2 regions of the Roseateles sp. GW821-FHT09G03 genome follow, and region 2 is predicted to be linked to the other one. Evidence: riboswitches for the same ligand, from Rfam matches in the RefSeq annotation. Region 2 holds a riboswitch; the other holds the start of a gene.

Region 1 (5,911 bases), on a different contig from region 2:
CACGCTGCCGTGCTGCACTACCAGTACCAGGACCAGCAGGCGCCGGCGCAATCGCTGTCGCTGCTGGTGGACGCGGGCGCGCACAGCTGCGGCTACGCGTCGGACATCACGCGCACGACCGGCAACGGCGACGCGACCTTCCAGGCGCTGATCGATGCGATGGAAGCGGCCCAACTGCGGCTGGTCGATCGCGTGCGTGCCGGTGTCGACTACCGCGACATCCATCTGGCTTCGCACCGCGAGACGGCCGGCGTGCTGCGTCAGCTCGGCATCGTGAAGATGGACGAGGAGGCGATGCTCGCGCAAGGCGTGACCTCGACCTTCCTGCCGCACGGCATCGGCCACCTGCTGGGACTGCAGGTCCACGACATCGGCGGCTTCATGGCCGGCGAGGACGGCGGCACCATCGCCAAGCCTGAGGGCCATCCGTACCTGCGCCTGACGCGCGTGCTGCAGCCCGGCATGGTCGTGACGATCGAGCCGGGGCTGTACTTCATCCCGATGCTGCTGGACAAGCTGCGCGCGACGCCCGCGTCGACGAACGTGGACTGGGCGCTGGTGAAGCACCTGAGCGCGTTCGGCGGCGTCCGCATCGAGGACGACGTCGCCTGCCGCGAGACGGGCGCGCCGGAGAACCTGACGCGGGATGCGTTCGCGGCGTTGAACTGATCAGAGCCGGTCAGAACCGGTATCCAACCCCCACGCCCACCAGCAGCGGATCGATCTTGAACTTCCCGACGTTCGTTCCCTTGGAGCGGACCTCGGTGTCCATCTGGACCTTCTTCACGTCGACGTTGATCGACCATTGCTGATTGAGCATGACGTCGAAGCCGGCCTGTGCGGCCAGGCCGACGCTGTGCTTCTTGATGGTCGGCTCCAGTGCCGCCTGCACCGCGGGATCGAAGTGGACGCCGGAGAAGCTCGTGTAGTTGAGGCCCGCGCCCACGTACGGGCGGAAGGTCCCTTCCGGATTGAAGTGGTACTGCAGCGTCAGCGTCGGCGGCAGGTGCTTCACCGAGCCGATGCGCGTGCCGTTGCTGTAGAGCGTGTGGCGCTGCGGCACGGTCAGGACCAGCTCGGTGGCCCAATTCGGCGCGAGGAAGTAGCTGAAGTCGAGTTCCGGGATCGTCTTGCGGCTGAGCGACAGACCCAGGCCGGTCCTGTCCTTGTCTGCCGGGTCGATGTTCACCGCGCGGGCGCGGAACACCCACGGGCTGCTCTGCGCGTGGGCCGATGGCGCCATCGCGGTGGCGAGCGCGGCCAGTGCGACGCCGACGGCGATCGAGGGACGGAAAAGCGCGGGGGTGCGGGTGCGGGACATGCGATCACTCCTGGTCAATGGGATGACCGGGATTGAACGCGTGCCGCTCCTCGAGAACCTTGACCGTTCACAAGGAACGGCGGTGAACCGGAGCGGTTCCTGTTGATGGCGCGGGGCGCTTGCGCCTTATCAAGCTTTCGCTGTGAAGCCGAGGCGTTCGCACAACGCCAGCGTGAGCGCGCTCTGGTTGAGCGAGTAGAAGTGCAGCGCCGGCACGCCGCCGGCGATCAGCCGTTCGCACAGCCGGGTGACGACGTCCAGGCCGAAGGCGCGCACGGAGGCGGCGTCGTCCATGTAGCCTTCCATCTTCAGCGCGACCCAGCGCGGGATCTCGATGCCGTCGCGCTGCGCGAACTGCGCGATGCGCGCGAAGTTGTTGATCGGCATGATGCCCGGCACGATGGGCACGTCCACGCCGATGGCCCGCGTCGCATCGACGAAATGGAAGTAGGCATCGGGGTTGTAGAAGAACTGCGTGATCGCGCCGCTGGCGCCAGCGCGCACCTTGTCCGCGAAGAACTGCAGGTCGCGCGCGGCGTAGCGCTGCTGCGGGTGGTACTCGGGATAGGCGGCGACCTCGATGTCCCAGTCCGCGCCTTGCGTCTCGCGGATGAAGCGCACCAGCTCGGCGGCGTAGCGGAACTCGCCCGCCGTCGCCGTGCCGCTGGGCAGGTCGCCGCGCAGCGCGACGACGCGGCGGATGTTCTGCTCGCGGTAGGTCGCGAGGATCTCGGCGATGTTCTCGCGCGTCGAGCCCACGCAGGACAGGTGCGGCGCCGCGTCGAAGCCTTGCGAGGCGATGTCCGCGACGGTCGACAACGTCTTCTCGCGCGTCGAGCCGCCCGCGCCGTAGGTGACGCTGAAGTACTGCGGATTCACCGCGCGCAGTTCCTGCACGACTGTCTTCAGCTTCTCGGTGCCGACGGGCGTGTTGGGCGGAAAGAATTCGATGCTGACAGGCGTCGTCATGGTTTCTGTACCCAGATGAAAAATTCGGTGTTGCCGTCGCCGCCGGTGACGGGGCTTTCGAACCAGCCCCGGACGACGAGGTCGCGCTTCTCGGCGGCCGCCACGGCCTGCTCCTTGAGCACCGCGTACTGCGACTTGTCCTTGACGATGCCGTTCTTGTTCAAGGCCTTCGGCCCCAGCTCGTACTGCGGCTTGATCAGCAGCAGCGCCTGGCCTTGCGGCTTGAGCCAGCCGACCACGTGCTTGAGCGTGCCGATCATCGAGATGAAGCTCAGGTCGCCCACGACCAGATCGAAGGGCTCTGCGGGGACGTAGTCTTTCACGTGCATGCCTTCATGGGCGGTCACGCGCGGGTCCGCCTTCAAGGTCTCATGCAGCTGGCTGTGGCCGACATCGATGCCGGTCACGTGCGTCGCACCCGCCTTGAGCAGCACGTCGGTGAAACCGCCCGCGCTCTGGCCCATGTCCAGCGCCGTGAGGCCCGCCACCGACACGCCGACCTTGGCCAGCGCGCCTTCGAGCTTGAGCCCCCCGCGCGAGACGTAACGCAGCTCGGCGTCGTCCGTCACGCGCAGGGGCGTGGTCTCCAGCAGGTCCTCGCCGCACTTGCGCACGACGGTCCAGCCCTTGGGGCCTTCCCACTCGACCGCACGCGCGTCGATCAGCCGCTGGGCGGCCGAGCGCGTGGGCGCCAGGCCAAGGGAAAGAAGCAGCTGGTCAGCACGCATGGTCGGGTCTCGGGTCAGTCTCGGGTCAATGGATCAATAGCGGTAGGTGTCGGGCTTGTACGGGCCCGACTTCGACACGCCGATGTAGGCGGCCTGCTCGTCCGTCAGCTCGCTGAGCTGCGCGTTCAGCGTCTTCAGCTGCAGGCGGGCGACGTGCTCGTCCAGGTGCTTGGGCAGCACGTAGACCTGACCGACGGCGTAGGCGTCCTTGTGCGCGAACAGCTCGATCTGCGCGATCGTCTGGTTGGCGAAGCTCGACGACATCACGTAGCTCGGATGGCCCGTGCCGCAGCCCAGGTTCACCAGACGGCCCTTGGCCAGCAGGATGATGCGTTTACCGTCCGGGAAGATCACGTGGTCGACCTGCGGCTTGATCTCTTCCCACTCGTACTTCTCGATCGAGGCGATGTCGATCTCGTTGTCGAAGTGGCCGATGTTGCAGACGATGGCGTTGTGCTTCATCGCGGCCATGTGCTCATGGCGGATCACGCCCTTGTTGCCGGTCGTGGTGACGAAGATGTCGGCCTTGTCGGCGGCGTATTCCATCGTCACGACGCGGAAGCCTTCCATCGCGGCCTGCAGGGCGCAGATCGGGTCGATCTCGGTGACCCAGACCTGGGCCGACAGCGCGCGCATCGCCTGCGCGGAGCCCTTGCCCACGTCGCCGTAACCGGCGATCACGGCGATCTTGCCGGCGATCATCACGTCGGTGGCGCGCTTGATGCCGTCCACCAGCGACTCGCGGCAGCCGTACAGGTTGTCGAACTTGCTCTTGGTGACCGAGTCGTTGACGTTGATCGCGCGGAACAGCAGCGTGCCCTTGGCCGACATTTCCTTCAGGCGGTGCACGCCCGTGGTCGTCTCTTCGGTGACGCCGATGATCTCGGCGCTCTTGCGGGTGTACCAGGTGCCGTCCTCGGCGATCTTCTTCTTGATCGCGGCGAACAGGATGCGCTCTTCCTCGCTGCCCGGGTTGGCCAGCACGGACAGATCCTTCTCGGCCTTCTGGCCCAGGTGCATCAGCAGCGTCGCGTCGCCGCCGTCGTCCAGGATCATGTTGGGGCCTTCGCCCGCGGTGCCCTTGGCGCCGAAATCGAAGATGCGGTGGGTGTAGTCCCAGTAGTCCTCCAGCGTCTCGCCCTTGTAGGCGAACACCGGCGTGCCGACGGCGACCAGCGCGGCGGCGGCGTGGTCCTGCGTCGAGAAGATGTTGCAGGAGGCCCAACGCACTTCGGCGCCCAGCGCCTGCAGCGTCTCGACCAGCACGGCCGTCTGGATCGTCATGTGCAGCGAGCCGGTGATGCGCGCGCCCTTGAGCGGCTGCGCGGCGGCGTATTCCTCGCGGATGGCCATCAGCGCGGGCATCTCGCTCTCGGCGATCTTGATCTCCTTGCGGCCCCAGTCGGCCAGCGACAGGTCTTTGATCAGGTACTGGTCTTGGGCCAGCGGCTTCAGTTGGGCGTTCATGCGGACTCCTGCGAAGAAGGGCCGTCGACACCAGCGGTCAGGAAGCGGGGAGAAGCGGAGAGGGCGATTGCCGCTCGGTCCTCACCCGGCCTGCGAAGGGTCGACGGGTGAGCGCGGTTGCCATTGCCGCGGACGTGTCGCCGCGCGGCGGTTCCGAGCCTGGCCTCGATGGGATGGGAGGTCGCAACGCTCCTCGGAACAGGGCGCGATTGTAGTCATGTTCCGTTTTGTTCCGTGCGTCGCCTGGATGACGGCGTTGTGTCCGGGGCCACAATCGCCCCCCATGCGAACGATCCCCCCGCTGAGCGACTGCCCTCGCGCGGCCTGGTTCCCCCTGCGCGGGGTGTTGACGGACATCGACGACACACTGACGGCGGATGGCGCCATCGCACCCGCCGCGCTGGAGGCGCTGCAGCGGCTGCAGGCGGCCGGCGTGCCGGTCATCGCCATCACGGGGCGGCCCGCCGGCTGGAGCGAGCCATTCGCGATGGATTGGCCCGTCAGAGGAATCGTCGCTGAGAACGGCGGGGTGCTGCTGCACCGCGAGGGGTTGGCGCTGACGACCGAATTCGCCCAGGACGACGCCACGCGGTTGACGAATTTCGCGCGGCTGCAAGCCTGCGCGAGCGAGATCGTGGCGACCGTGCCCGGCGCCGTGCTCGCGCGCGACAGCGCGGGCCGTCTGACCGACATCGCGATCGACCACAGCGAGTTCACGACGCTCGCCGACGACGCGATCGCCGCCGTCTGCGACCGGATGCGTGCGCATGGGCTGGTGGCGACGGTTAGCTCGATCCACGTGAACGGCTGGATAGGCGATCACAGCAAGTGGACCGCCGCGCACTGGGCGGTCAAACGGCTGACGGGCCTGGACTTCGATCCGGCCGAGTGGGTCTATGTCGGCGACTCGACGAACGATCAAGTGATGTTCGAACGCATGCCGCTGTCGGTGGGGGTGGCCAACATCGCGCGTTTCCTGCCGATGCTGGATCACCCGCCCGCCTATGTCACCGCGACCGAGCGCGGCGACGGCTTCGCGGAAGTGGCCCGGGCGCTGCTGTCGGCACGCGGGTAGACCGTCTCCTCGACGGCCGGGCGGTGGGGCCGCGGCTGGCGTCCCTCGACCGGGTCCCACGCATGGCGGCCGACGAGCGCCGACACGCCCGGCCAATCATGACCGCGCGGCAGCACGCGGGCCAGCGCCGCGTGGCTGACCCGTCCCCCGACGGCGATCAGGCGCTCCGCCACGTCGATCCGCCGACGGCGCAGCCGCGGCAGCAGCCATCGGTTGGTCGGGCGCTCGCGCATCACGCTGGGATGCGGCATGCAGCGGTGTTCCGCCATCAGCAGGTGACGCAGCAGGATCTCGAGCCCGAGCGGATCGAGGCCCCGCCAATCGGCGCTCAATCGCGCCAGCGCGAAGCGC
Region 2 (5,911 bases):
GTCATCGCCATGCCTTCGGTGAGCGCCATGCCGATGTCCTCGGCCTGGAGCACGCGGAACATGTCCCGCTTGACCAGGTGGTCCGGGCAGGCCGGATAACCCGGCGCCGGACGGATGCCCCGGTAGGACTCGGCAATGAGCTCCTCGTTGCTGAGCGTCTCGTCCGCCGCATAGCCCCAGAGGTCCAGCCGCACGCGCTGGTGCAACCGTTCGGCGAAGGCCTCGGCCAGGCGATCGGCCAGCGCCTTCAGCATGATCGCGGAGTAGTCGTCCAGGTCGTCGATGAACTGCTGCTCCTTCTTGTCCACGCCCAGGCCCGCGGTGACCGCGAACAGCCCGATGTAATCCGGCACCGTGCCCTTGGCCGCGATGAAGTCGGCCAGCGCCCGGTTGGGCCGGCGCACGCCGTCGACGACCGGCCGCTCGGTCTGCATGCGCAGCCCGCGCCAGGTCATCAGCACCTCGGTGCGCGACTCGTCGCTGTAGATCTCGATGTCGTCGTCGTTCACCTGCGCGGCGGGGTACAGGCCCATCACGCCGCTGGCGGTCAGCCAGCGGCCCTCGATCAGCCGCTGCAGCATGCGCTTGCCGTCGCTGAACACGCGTTGCGCCTCGGTGCCGACGATCTCGTCCTTGAGGATCGCCGGGAACGGGCCCGCCAGGTCCCAGGTCTGGAAGAACGGGCCCCAGTCGATGCACTGCGCGAGCTCGGCCAGGTCGTAGTTGCGGAATTGGCGTTTGCCGATGAAGCGTGGCACTGCCGGCGTGTAGGTCGTGAAGTCGGCGCAGTGCTTGTTCGCGCGCGCCTGCGCCAGCGTCACCATCGGCGTCTGCTTCTTGTTGGCGTGCAGCTCGCGGACCTTCTCGTAGTCGGACTTCAGTTCGTCGATGAAACGCGTGGCGCGCTCGTCGGACAGCAGGTCCGAACACACCCCCACCGAACGCGACGCGTCCGGCACATAGACCACCGGGCCTTCATAGTGCGGCGAGATCTTGACGGCCGTGTGCACGCGGCTGGTCGTCGCGCCGCCGATCAGCAGCGGGATCTTCTTCATGCGGAAGTAGTCGTCGCGCTGCATCTCGGCGGCGACGTACTGCATCTCCTCGAGGCTGGGCGTGATCAGGCCCGACAGCCCGATGATGTCCGCGCCCTCGACCTTGGCCTTCGCGAGGATGTCCTGGCACGGGACCATCACGCCCATGTTGACGACCTCGAAGTTGTTGCACTGCAGGACCACCGTCACGATGTTCTTGCCGATGTCGTGCACGTCGCCCTTCACCGTCGCGATGACGATCTTGCCCTTGGAGCGCACGTCCTCGCCGGCTTCGGCCATCAGACGTTTCTCTTCCTCGATGTAGGGCACCAGGTGCGCGACGGCGGACTTCATCACCCGCGCGCTCTTCACCACCTGCGGCAGGAACATCTTGCCGGCGCCGAACAGGTCGCCGACGACGTTCATGCCGGCCATCAGCGGCCCTTCGATCACGTGCAGCGGCCGGCCGCCCTTGGCGAGGATGCCTTGCCAGGCTTCCTCGGTGTCCTCGACGATGAAGTCGGTGATGCCGTGGATCAGCGCATGCGACAGCCGCGCGGCGACGTCGCCGGCGCGCCAGGCCAGCTTGGCGCTGTCGTCCTTGGCGGCGCCCTTGACCGTCTCGGCCACCTCGAGCAGCCGCTCGGTCGAATCCTCGCGGCGGTTCAGCACCACGTCCTCGACGCGCTCGCGCAGGTCGGCGGGGATCTCGTCGTAGACGCCGACCATGCCGGCGTTGACGATGCCCATGTCCATGCCGGCCTGGATCGCGTGGTACAGGAACACCGTGTGGATGGCCTCGCGCACCGGCTCGTTGCCGCGGAAGCTGAACGACACGTTGGACACGCCGCCGCTGACCTTCGCGCCGGGCAGGTTGCGCTTGATCCAGCGCGTCGCCTCGATGAAGTCGACGGCGTAGTTGTTGTGCTCCTCGATGCCGGTGGCGATCGCGAAGATGTTGGGGTCGAAGATGATGTCCTCGGGCGGGAAGCCGATCTCGTCCACCAGCATCCGGTAGGCGCGGGTGCAGATCTCGATCTTGCGCTGGTAGGTGTCGGCCTGTCCGGTCTCGTCGAAGGCCATCACCACCGTGGCCGCGCCGTAGCGGCGGATCAGCTTGGCCTGGCGGCGGAACTCCGCCTCGCCTTCCTTCAGCGAGATCGAGTTGACGATGCCCTTGCCCTGGATGCACTTCAGGCCGGCCTCGATCACCTCCCACTTGGAGGAGTCGATCATGATCGGCACGCGCGCGATCTCGGGCTCCGAGGCGATCAGGTTGAGGAAGCGCACCATCGCGGCCTTGCTGTCGAGCATGGCCTCGTCCATGTTGATGTCGATGACCTGCGCGCCGTTCTCGACCTGCTGGCGGGCGACGCTCAACGCGGCCTCGAACTCGCCGTTCAGGATCAGCCGCGCGAAGGCCTTCGAGCCGGTGACGTTGGTGCGCTCGCCGATGTTCACGAAGAGCGTGCCCGCGCCGATGTTCACCGGCTCCAGGCCGGAGAGCTTCATCGGCGGCACGGCGACGGGCGTCGCGCCCTGCGCGGCGGACAGGTCGGGGGCGTTGGCGGCGGAATTCGGGGCGGACATGGCGGCGGCGCTTTTCGAAGCTGGACGTGAGCTGGAACGAAAGACGGGGCCGCGCAACTCACCGCAACCCCGCGGAACGCGGGTCGGTGAGCGCCGTTGTGAGGCGGTGTCCGGGAGTCCGACACCGCCGTTCCGAGCCTGGCGGGCACCCGGGTGACGGGACCTGTCGCAACGCTCCTCGGAAACCACCGCCGCCGCAGGGGCGCGGGTGCGGCCTTGCTGGTAGCGGGAACAGCGTGCATTCTACCGATCCGGCCCTGGTTTGTTCGTGCCGTAATGCCTTGCGGGGCCGCGTGCGCCCGTATCCTGCGCGGCGCAACGACACAACAACGACAAGACGACGACACGTCGATGGGAAGCCGCCGTGGATCTGGTCCAACTTCCTCCCAACAGCCTGCGCGTGGGACAGGTGCTGACGTTCTCGCTGCGCGACGCGGCGGGACATCTGCTGTTCGCCTCCGGGCATCCGCTGCCCGACACCCCGCAGGTCCGCGACCTGCTGGCCCGCGGGCCGTTCGTGCAGGCGCATGAGACGCGCGAGTACCAGCGCGCCCTCGCCCACAAGCTCGACACGATGATGCTGCAGGGTGCGTCGATGTCGGCGCTGGCCAACGCGACCGCCGAATACAAGCCCACGCGCCCGATGCCGATGCCGCAGCAGACGGCGCCGGCGCACACCGCCATCTGGGCCGACCTGCAATGGCACGCGCAGCAGGTGCTGCGCGATGCGCGGCGGCCGGACTTCCTGCTGCGCCTGACGGAGCTGCTCGACAAGGTGCTGGGCCGGCTGACGCAGCAACCGGACGCCTCGCTGGCGATGCTCGTGCACGACGCCGGCCAGGAGCCGCTGCAGTACAGCGCGCGGCATGCGCTGCTGTCGCTGGCGCTGGTCGAGATGACGACGCGCCAGCTGGGTTGGGGCGAAGGCCGCCGCCGCACGCTCGGGCTGGCGGCGCTGACGATGAACCTCGACAGCGGCGCGCAGCAGGACCAGCATGCGATGCGCCCGGAGGCGCTCGGCGAGGCGCAGCGCGAACAGCTCGCCGGTCACGGCGACCGCGCGGCGGCGACGCTGCTGGCGATCGGCGTCGACGACGAGGACTGGCTGACCGCCGTGCGCCTGCATCACGACGCCGGCCCGGGACCGCTGAGCGGCCGTTCCGACGGCGAGTTGATGGCGCGGCTGCTCCGGCGCGCCGACGTCTACGGCGCCCGCCTGAGCCCGCGGCGCAGCCGCCGGCCGTTGTCCGCGGCACAGGCGGCGCGGGCGGTCTACCTCGACGAGCTCCAGCAGCCCGACGAGGCCGGTGCCGCGCTGATCAAGGCGATCGGGCTCTACCCGCCCGGGTCGCTGGTGCGGCTGGCCAACGGCGAGGAAGGCATGGTCCTCAAGCGCGGCCACAGCGCCAACGCGCCGCTGGTGGCCTCGCTGCTCGGCCGCAGCGGCACGCCGTTGACGTCGCCGGTGCTGCGCGACACGCGCCTGCAGGCGCAGGCCATCACGGCCAGCCTCGCGCCGCATGAGATCCGCCTGCGGATCAACATGGATGCGATGTTGAAGTTGTATTGATCGCCCGCGCGGCCGCGAGCCGCGCCGGGATCAGGCCTCTTCGGTTTCCTCGACCAGCCCGCTGAACAGCTTGCTGCCCCAGCGGCGCGGCTGGTAGGCGGAGACCTTCTGCGCGATCGCCCGGATGTGGTCCGGCGTCGTGCCGCAGCAGCCGCCCGCGATGTTCAGGAAGCCTGCGGCGGCGAACTCGCCGACCAGGCGGCCGGTGACATCCGGCGTCTCGTCGAAGCCGGTGTCGCTCATCGGGTTGGGCAGCCCGGCGTTGGGGTAGCAGGAGATCGGCGTGTCGCCGGCCGCCTTCGAGAGTTCCTCGATGTAGGGCCGCATCAGCGCCGCGCCGAGCGCGCAGTTCAAGCCGATCGCGATCGGCTGCGCATGCCGCACCGAGTGCCAGAACGCCGTCACCGTCTGCCCCGACAGGATGCGGCCCGACGCGTCGGTCACCGTGCCGGAGATGATCACCGGCAGGCGTTCGCCGGTGTCGTCCATCAGCTCGTCGACCGCGAAGATCGCGGCCTTGGCGTTGAGCGTGTCGAAGATGGTCTCGATCAGGAACAGGTCGACGCCGCCCTCCAGCATGGCCTTGGCCTGGTCGTAGTAGGCCTTGCGCAGGGTGTCGAAATCGACGTTGCGGGCGCCGGGATCGTTGACGTCAGGGCTGATCGACGCCGTGCGCGGCGTCGGGCCGAGCGCGCCGGCCGCGAAGCGCGGCTTCTCCGGCGTGCTGAACGCGTCGCAGGCTTCGCGCGCCAGCCGCGCGGCGGCGACGTTCATCTCGTAGGCGTAGTCCTGGAGGCCGTAGTCCTCCTGCGCGACGGTCGTCGTGCCGAAGGTGTTGGTCTCGATGATGTCGGCGCCGGCATCGAGGTACTGGCGGTGGATCTCGCTGATGACCTCGGGCTTGGTCAGCACCAGCAGGTCGTTGTTGCCCTTGAGGTCCTTGGGATGATCGGCGAAGCGCTCGCCGCGGAAGTCGGCTTCCGTCAGCTTGTAGCGCTGGATCATCGTGCCCATCGCGCCGTCGAGGACGGCGATGCGCTGCGCCAGGATGGCGGGCAAGGCGGCGCCGCGGGTGTAGGCGACGGCGGGACGGGTGGAAGTCGGGGCATTCATGGGGCTCGATTGTAGAAAGCCCCGCCCCGGCCCACCGTTCTCAACCGCCGAAGACCTTCTTCAGGATGGCGCTTCCCGTGCCGACCGGGTCCTGGCGGATCTTCTTCTCTTCCTGGCCGATCATGAAATAGAGGCCGTCCAGCGCCTTGTCGGTGACATAGCCCTGCAGGTTGGCGTCCTCCTTGCGGATGAGACCGAACCCGGAGGCCTTGCCGGCCACCGCGTTGTACTTCTCGCTCAGCGACTGGCGCTCGGTCGCCTTCGTCACGATGGGCAGGAACTTCGTCGTCAGCGGCGAGCGGGTCTTCTCCTCGAAGAACTGCGTCACCGCGTTGTCGCCGCCGCGCACGATCTTCACCGCGTCCTCGACGCTGATGTTGCGCACGGTGGTCACCAGCAATTGGCGCGCTTCGGGCATCGCCTGCTCGGCGGCGCGGTTCATCGAGGTGATCAGGTCGTCGATGCGCTTGCCCTGGCCGGTCGTGCGCAGCAGGCGCGCGGCGTCCTTGAGGGCGCCGGGCAGTTCTATCTTCACCTGAGGGTTGCCGAGGAAGCCGTCGGTGCGCCCCAGGTTGGCGAGCGCCGCCTGGGCGCCGCGTTCGAG

What was found. A riboswitch is a leader RNA that binds a small molecule or an ion and turns the genes downstream of it on or off. The one in region 2 is predicted to bind S-adenosylhomocysteine.
Region 1: it holds a riboswitch for S-adenosylhomocysteine, as region 2 does, so the genes downstream of both, ahcY (adenosylhomocysteinase) here and metH (methionine synthase) in region 2, are expected to answer to the same signal.

The regions. Positions count from the first base shown of each region.
Region 1 covers NZ_JBWKOK010000003.1:56,005-61,915, forward strand. Annotated here, with positions in the region: gene pepQ (Xaa-Pro dipeptidase) at 1-669, shown strand, start outside; gene AC07OZ_RS12500 (OmpW/AlkL family protein) at 680-1,321, opposite strand; gene metF (methylenetetrahydrofolate reductase [NAD(P)H]) at 1,451-2,290, opposite strand; gene AC07OZ_RS12510 (TlyA family RNA methyltransferase) at 2,287-3,018, opposite strand; gene ahcY (adenosylhomocysteinase) at 3,052-4,485, opposite strand; S-adenosyl-L-homocysteine riboswitch at 4,588-4,686, opposite strand; gene AC07OZ_RS12520 (HAD-IIB family hydrolase) at 4,769-5,560, shown strand; gene AC07OZ_RS12525 (hypothetical protein) at 5,488-5,911, opposite strand, start outside.
Region 2 covers NZ_JBWKOK010000002.1:856,835-862,745, reverse strand. Annotated here, with positions in the region: gene metH (methionine synthase) at 1-2,546, opposite strand, end outside; S-adenosyl-L-homocysteine riboswitch at 2,706-2,810, opposite strand; gene AC07OZ_RS11060 (HD-GYP domain-containing protein) at 2,989-4,194, shown strand; gene AC07OZ_RS11055 (homocysteine S-methyltransferase family protein) at 4,225-5,307, opposite strand; gene AC07OZ_RS11050 (DUF4197 domain-containing protein) at 5,348-5,911, opposite strand, start outside.